Linked DNA regions of Solitalea lacus. The main gene of each other region encodes a partner of the protein of the gene in region 2 in a complex. Links are inferred from orthologs where the notes say so. Each region holds a gene or a part of one and is shown on either strand. Other genes may lie near its edges. The genes, in order: carB and carA.

Region 1 (3,710 bases), 1.3 Mb from region 2 along the record:
AAATGTTAAACATTAAAATCTAAAAAAATCATGAGAAATGTATTGTTTGGAATTGTAATGCTAACAGGAATATCGGCAGGACTTTTTGCATTTAAAGCTATAGACCATGCAGGTATTAAAGGTAAAATTGTTCCTTCAGAAGGTGCAGCAACAGTTTGGGCAATAATGGGAGCCGACTCTTTACGTGCGCCGGTTAATGGTGGTGCCTTTGAGTTTCAAAATGTGAAACCTGGTAATTATAAAGTAATTGTGGATGCCATCGAGCCATTAAAAGATGTTCAGGTTGAAGTAACTGTTCCTGAAAATAAAATGGTAGATCTTGGAGAAATTAAACTTGTTCAATAATAGATAGATTCTAATAGGATTAGTTTTCTGATAGGATTAGTCATATATAAAAAATATCAAACCCAGAACCCGGTTAATTTCAGGCGAGAAGAGCTGTTTCAGTCGAATGCTGTTGCAGCTCTCTCTGTTTTATAAGCAATTGAACTTTAGCTTTTTGTTAGGTTTTAAGGCGTAAAATAAAAGAAATAAAAAATATCATTATATTATTTCCGAAAAATGATACCTTTGCACAATTTTTAGACTCCCTTCAAGAGATGCCAAGAAACGAAAGTATTAAATCTGTCCTCATCATCGGTTCTGGTCCAATCATTATCGGCCAGGCATGCGAATTCGATTATTCAGGCTCCCAAGCAGCATTATCATTAAAAGAAGAAGGTATTGAAGTTTCGATCATAAATTCGAATCCTGCTACCATCATGACTGATAAGGTAATTGCTGATCATGTGTACCTGTTACCGCTTAATTGTGAAAGTATTGAACAAATTTTACAAGAGCGTAAAATTGATGCCGTGTTGCCAACCATGGGAGGCCAAACGGCTCTGAATCTTGCCAAAGAATCAGAAGAGCGTGGAATATGGGCAAAGTATGGTGTTAAAGTTATCGGGGTGGATGTTGCCGCGATTGAAAAGACTGAAAACCGTGAAGAGTTCCGTCAATTAATGATTGATATTGGAGTGGGTGTTGCCCCTTCAAAAATTGCTAACTCCTTCCTTGAGGGTAAAGAGGCGGCTCAAGAAATTGGGTTCCCATTAGTAATTCGCCCATCATATACCCTTGGCGGATCAGGTGGAGGTTTTGTTCACAGAAAAGAAGAGTTTGATGCGGCCTTAAACCGTGGTTTGCAAGCTTCGCCTACACACGAAGTGTTAGTGGAGAAAGCGGTTTTAGGTTGGAAGGAATATGAGTTAGAGTTACTTCGTGATAACAATGATAATGTGATTATCATTTGTTCTATCGAAAACTTCGACCCAATGGGTATCCATACCGGCGACTCAATTACGGTTGCTCCTGCGATGACCCTTTCTGATCGTTGTTACCAAGAAATGCGTAATCAAGCGATCAAAATGATGCGCGCTATCGGAAACTTTGCCGGAGGATGTAACGTGCAGTTTTCGGTTAATCCTGATGATGAATCAATCATTGCTATTGAGATTAACCCACGTGTGTCTCGCTCATCAGCGCTGGCTTCTAAAGCAACCGGTTATCCAATTGCTAAGATTGCAGCTAAGTTGGCGATTGGTTATAACTTGGATGAAATCGAAAATCAGATTACCAAAACCACATCGGCCTACTTTGAGCCAACTCTTGATTACGTTATTGTAAAAATTCCTCGCTGGAACTTCCAGAAATTTAAAGGAGCCAATAAAGAATTGGGCTTGCAGATGAAATCGGTAGGAGAGGTAATGGGTATTGGCCGTAGCTTTAACGAAGCTTTACAAAAAGCATGTCAGTCGTTGGAAATTAGCCGCAATGGTTTAGGTGCTGATGGAAAACAATTGAAGGATCTTGATAAAATCATGCAAAGCCTTGAGCGTCCAAGTTGGGATCGTTTATTCCATGTAAAAGATGCACTTGCATTAGGAGTTCCGGTTTCTTCTGTTCAAAAGGCTACTAAAATTGATCGTTGGTTCTTGATGCAAATTCAAGAATTGGTGCATCTAGAGCTTGAAGTTAAGCGTTATTCACTTGCTAATATTCCGAAAGACTTACTAATTAACGCTAAGCAAAAAGGCTATTCTGACTTACAGTTAGCGTATTTGTTAGGAGTTGAAGAGGACGATATTTATTACAAGCGTAAAGAATTAGGCATTAATAGGGTTTACAAAATGGTAGATACCTGTGCGGCTGAATTCCCTGCTCAAACACCTTATTATTATTCAACTTATGAGGGCGAAAATGAGTCGATTCCTTCTGATAAGAAAAAGATCATTGTATTAGGTTCAGGTCCTAACCGCATTGGTCAAGGTATTGAGTTCGACTACTCATGTGTTCACGGTTTATTGGCTGCTAAAGAAGCAGGTTATGAATCAATTATGGTGAACTGTAACCCAGAAACGGTGTCTACCGACTTTAACATGGCAGATAAATTATACTTTGAGCCTGTTTTCTGGGAGCACGTCCGTGAAATTATCGACCTTGAAAAACCTGAAGGTGTAATTGTTCAATTGGGCGGACAAACGGCTTTGAAAATGGCAGAGCTGTTGCACAAAAACAATATCAAAATCATCGGTACTTCATTCCCTGATATGGATGTTGCTGAAGATAGAGGTCGTTTCTCTGATCTTTTAAAAGATCTGGATATTCCTTACCCTAAATATGGTGTGGCTCACTCGGCAGATGAGGCTATTAAAGTGGCAAATGAGGTGGGTTATCCTGTATTGGTTCGTCCTAGCTACGTTTTAGGAGGCCAAGGTATGGAAATCGTTATAAACGATGAAGAGCTGGAGCGTGCAGTTGTGAAATTGTTGCGCCATATGCCTGATAACAAAATCCTGATTGACCATTTCCTTGATCGTGCCGAAGAATCAGAATCTGATTCTATTTGTGATGGTGATGACGTTCACATTGTAGGTTTAATGGAACATATTGAACCGGCAGGGATCCACTCAGGCGATTCAAGTGCAGTGTTGCCTCCATTTAGTTTGTCTGAGAATGTGAAGAGTAAAATGGTTGAGTACACTGTTAAGTTAGCGAAAGCATTAAATGTGCGTGGATTGCTTAACATCCAGTTTGCAGTAAAAGATGAGAACGTTTATGTAATTGAGGCTAACCCTCGTGCTTCACGTACGGTTCCGTTCATTGCTAAAGCGTATGATGTACCTTACATAAACATAGCAGCAAAGGTGATGTTGGGGGCTAATAAGCTAAAAGACTTTACCATTAAGGAAAAGTTGAATGGTTATGCCATTAAGGAGCCGGTGTTTTCATTTGATAAATTCCCAGAAGTGAATAAGGAACTTGGGCCTGAAATGAAATCTACTGGTGAAGCAATTCGTTTTATCAAAGATTTGGAAGACCCTTATTTCCGTCATTTGTACAAAGAAAAATCAATGTACTTGTCGAAATAAGCAGGTAACTATAAAGTATAAAAAAAACTCCCGGATATAAATTTATTCGGGAGTTTTTTATTTAAGCATTTACTTATGACTTTGAAAAACTCATTTAAGTTTTGTAATGCGGTGAAACTTAATTAAATTAGGATTACCATCTAATTATTTGTGAAATAAAAACACACTATTTATCTAAAATTAAACGCTAATCTTTATGAAAAAGCTCTCTACTCTCTTTATTTTGCTATTGGCAGTTACGGTAACTGTTAAAGCTCAAACCCAAAAAGGCAACTTCCTCATAGGGGCACAATTGGC
Region 2 (3,155 bases):
AGCAATGCTTCTTCAATCATTGAGCGTGCAACCTGTCCGGTACTTGTTGTTCCCACAGCTGCAAATCCAGGTAAGTCAATAAAGAAGATTGTTTATGCTACACAATTTCATGGAGAGGAACTCCCGTTTGTTGAACGAATCATTGAATTTGGCAATGCTATTAATGCAGAAACAACGGTATTAAAAATAAACACTAATGAAAAGCAAGAAGAGTCGTTGATTAACAAGCTTAAACTTGTGTCTTCAACTCACAAATGTCGTATTGAAACTTATACTGCAGTATCTGAATCAACAGGAATAATAGAATATGCACAAAAATATGGTGCCGATTTACTGGTAATGGTAACACACAAACGCACCTTACTTGAAAAGTTCTTTACTCCTAGCCTTACCAAAAAACTGGCTGAACATTCTGACATTCCTTTACTAGCCTACCACGGTTAAGATAACTCCAACAACATAAATTCGGTACACTTCTTAAATGTTTTAGATTTAAGAAGTGTACCTTATTAAAAGAGTGGCATGCAAAATTAAATCCAATAAAAAAACCTGTAAATACTTAATTTCCCAGCAAACATTTTAGCATTAAGATGAACAAGATATATCACCTTTCAACCTGTAGTACATGCAGTAAGATTATTAAAAACGCCGAATACGCAGGTGTTAAGTTTGAAAAGCAAGACATTAAAACCCAGCCCATAAGTACCGACCAATTAGAAGCAATGATGAAATTAGCAGGATCTTACGAAGCTTTGTTTAGCCGCCGGTCACAAAAATTCAGGCCTATGGGCTTACATGAAAAGACCCTGACAGAAAACGATTACCGTGATTTAATTTTACAAGAGTACACGTTTTTAAAACGCCCGGTTGTAGTTTCAGGAGATAAAATCTTTGTAGGCAACAGTCCAAAAGTTGTAGAGGAAATGATAGGTAAATTAAAGTAAGTTATAATTATTCCAATAAACAAAAGCGGGCTGTTATTTACAACAGCCCGCTTTTGTTATTCAGAAGTTAACACAAGCCAAATCCTCGCTCTTGCATCTTACTTCTTAGATATATCTTTTAGCTCAGCATAGCTACAAAATCATCAAACAAATAACGTGAATCATGCGGACCTGGAGACGATTCTGGATGGTATTGCACCGAAAATGCTTTTTTACCTTTTACGCGAATACCTTCAATGGTACCGTCGTTAAGGTTAAGGTGAGTAATCTCCACTTTATCCGAGGCTTTCACTTCATCAGGGTTTACAGCAAAGCCGTGGTTTTGAGAAGTTACTTCACAGTGATTTTTAATTATGTTCTTAACCGGGTGGTTTAATCCGCGGTGACCATTTTTCATCTTATAAGTTGATATACCGTTTGCCTGTGCTAACATTTGGTGACCTAAACAAATACCGAACATAGGTTTGTTAGCGGCTAAAATTTTAGTTACAGTTTCAACCCCGTAAGGCATAGCACCAGGATCACCAGGACCATTTGAAATAAAATAACCGTGTGGTTTCCATTGCTCCATTTCTTCAAAAGAAGTTTTAGCCGGGAATACCTTGCAGTAAACATCACGATCATCAAAATTTCGAAGGATATTTTTCTTCACCCCTAAATCCAACACCGCAACACGGTAAGCAGCTTCTGAATTTCCGTAGAAATAAGGCTCAGTTGTACTTACTTCTGACGATAGTTCTAAACCTTCCATAGAAGGAACTTCAGCTAACTTTTTCTTTAACTCTTCAATATCAAGAATCTCAGAAGAAATAATACCGTTCATAGCGCCTTTATCACGAATGTGGCGCACCAACTGACGGGTGTCAACATTACTAATGGCAACTACATTTTCATTCAAGTAATATTCCTGAATTGATTCGTCGGCCATTTTACGCGAATAATTTGACGTAAAATTTTTACAAACCAACCCAGCAATTTTTACTGAATCTGATTCAACTTCCTCATCAGAAATACCATAGTTACCAATATGTGCATTGGTAGTAACCATGATTTGCCGATAATAAGAAGGGTCAGTGAAAATTTCTTGATAACCGGTCATTCCGGTATTAAAACATATTTCGCCGGTGGTGGTTCCTATTTTACCGGCAGCTTTTCCGTGGAATACTGTACCATCCTCAAGCAACAGTACAGCAGGGATTTTCTCGAACGTGCTCATTAAGTTGCAAAGGTAGAAAAAATCAGGTACTTTCGCTTGCTTTTACACAAAAATTCCACAAAATGTCAGTCAATACCGAAATCAGACGCATTACCACCAATACCGTTCAGGAAATGAAGATGAACGGAGAAAAAATTTCAATGCTTACCGCTTATGATTATTCCACCGCAGTAATCCTCGACAACGCCGGCATTGACGTTCTTTTAGTGGGCGACTCTGCATCAAATGTAATGGCAGGCCATGAAACCACGCTCCCTATTACGCTCGACCAAATGATTTACCATGCATCGTCTGTAGTAAGGGGGGCCAAGCGCGCGTTGGTGGTAGTTGATTTACCTTTCGGTTCGTATCAAGGTAATTCAAAAGAGGCTCTTGCCTCTGCCATTCGCATCATGAAAGAATCGGGTGCGCATGCAGTAAAACTTGAAGGAGGAGCAGAAGTAAAGGAATCAATTGAGCGGATTATTTCAGCTGGAATTCCTGTTATGGGACATTTAGGCTTAACACCACAGTCTATTTATAAATTTGGTACTTATACAGTAAGAGCAAAAGAAGAAGCTGAAGCTAAAAAACTACTGGACGATATTCAATTGCTACAACAATCGGGGTGCTTTGCAGCTGTTTTAGAGAAAATACCCGCAAAACTGGCCAAAGAAGCGACCTCTTTAGTAAAAATCCCAATCATTGGAATTGGAGCAGGACCAGATGTTGATGGTCAGGTATTGGTTATAAATGACATGTTGGGTATAACAAAAGGATTCCGTCCTCGTTTTTTACGTCAATACTTAAACTTATTTGAGGAAATTGGAGGGGCTGTAAAGAAATACATTGCCGACGTAAAAAGTCAGGATTTTCCTAATAAAAAAGAACAATATTAAACAGTATAGGTTTACTATTAACCTAACTTTACATTTACAAATTAAACCTATTTGAATTTCTATGACCATAAATCCGTAATAAAATTACGGGAATAAGGGAATTGATATGTGATTTTG

The links.
Region 1: the proteins of carA (region 2) and carB are in contact, whole or in part, in a solved structure (PDB 1KEE), measured with the Escherichia coli proteins. The link is inferred for Solitalea lacus from one-to-one orthologs.

Annotation. Positions count from the first base shown.
Region 1 is NZ_CP091740.1:46,609-50,318, reverse strand. What follows is about bases 234-3,613. They hold carB (carbamoyl-phosphate synthase large subunit), read left to right. Parts: upstream 234-599; coding sequence 600-3,413; downstream 3,414-3,613. Other genes in these bases: L2B55_RS00155 (outer membrane beta-barrel protein), read left to right, coding at 3,610-3,613; L2B55_RS00165 (carboxypeptidase-like regulatory domain-containing protein), read left to right, coding at 234-345. Outside these bases: more of L2B55_RS00165, read left to right, coding at 31-233; more of L2B55_RS00155, read left to right, coding at 3,614-3,710. UniProt on the Escherichia coli protein: Large subunit of the glutamine-dependent carbamoyl phosphate synthetase (CPSase).
Region 2 is NZ_CP091740.1:1,327,574-1,330,728, reverse strand. The notes cover bases 112-2,936. They hold carA (glutamine-hydrolyzing carbamoyl-phosphate synthase small subunit), read right to left. Parts: upstream 2,161-2,936; coding sequence 1,063-2,160; downstream 112-1,062. Other genes in these bases: panB (3-methyl-2-oxobutanoate hydroxymethyltransferase), read left to right, coding at 2,223-2,936; L2B55_RS05620 (arsenate reductase family protein), read left to right, coding at 591-944; L2B55_RS05625 (universal stress protein), read left to right, coding at 112-444. Outside these bases: more of L2B55_RS05625, read left to right, coding at 1-111; more of panB, read left to right, coding at 2,937-3,038. UniProt on the Escherichia coli protein: Small subunit of the glutamine-dependent carbamoyl phosphate synthetase (CPSase).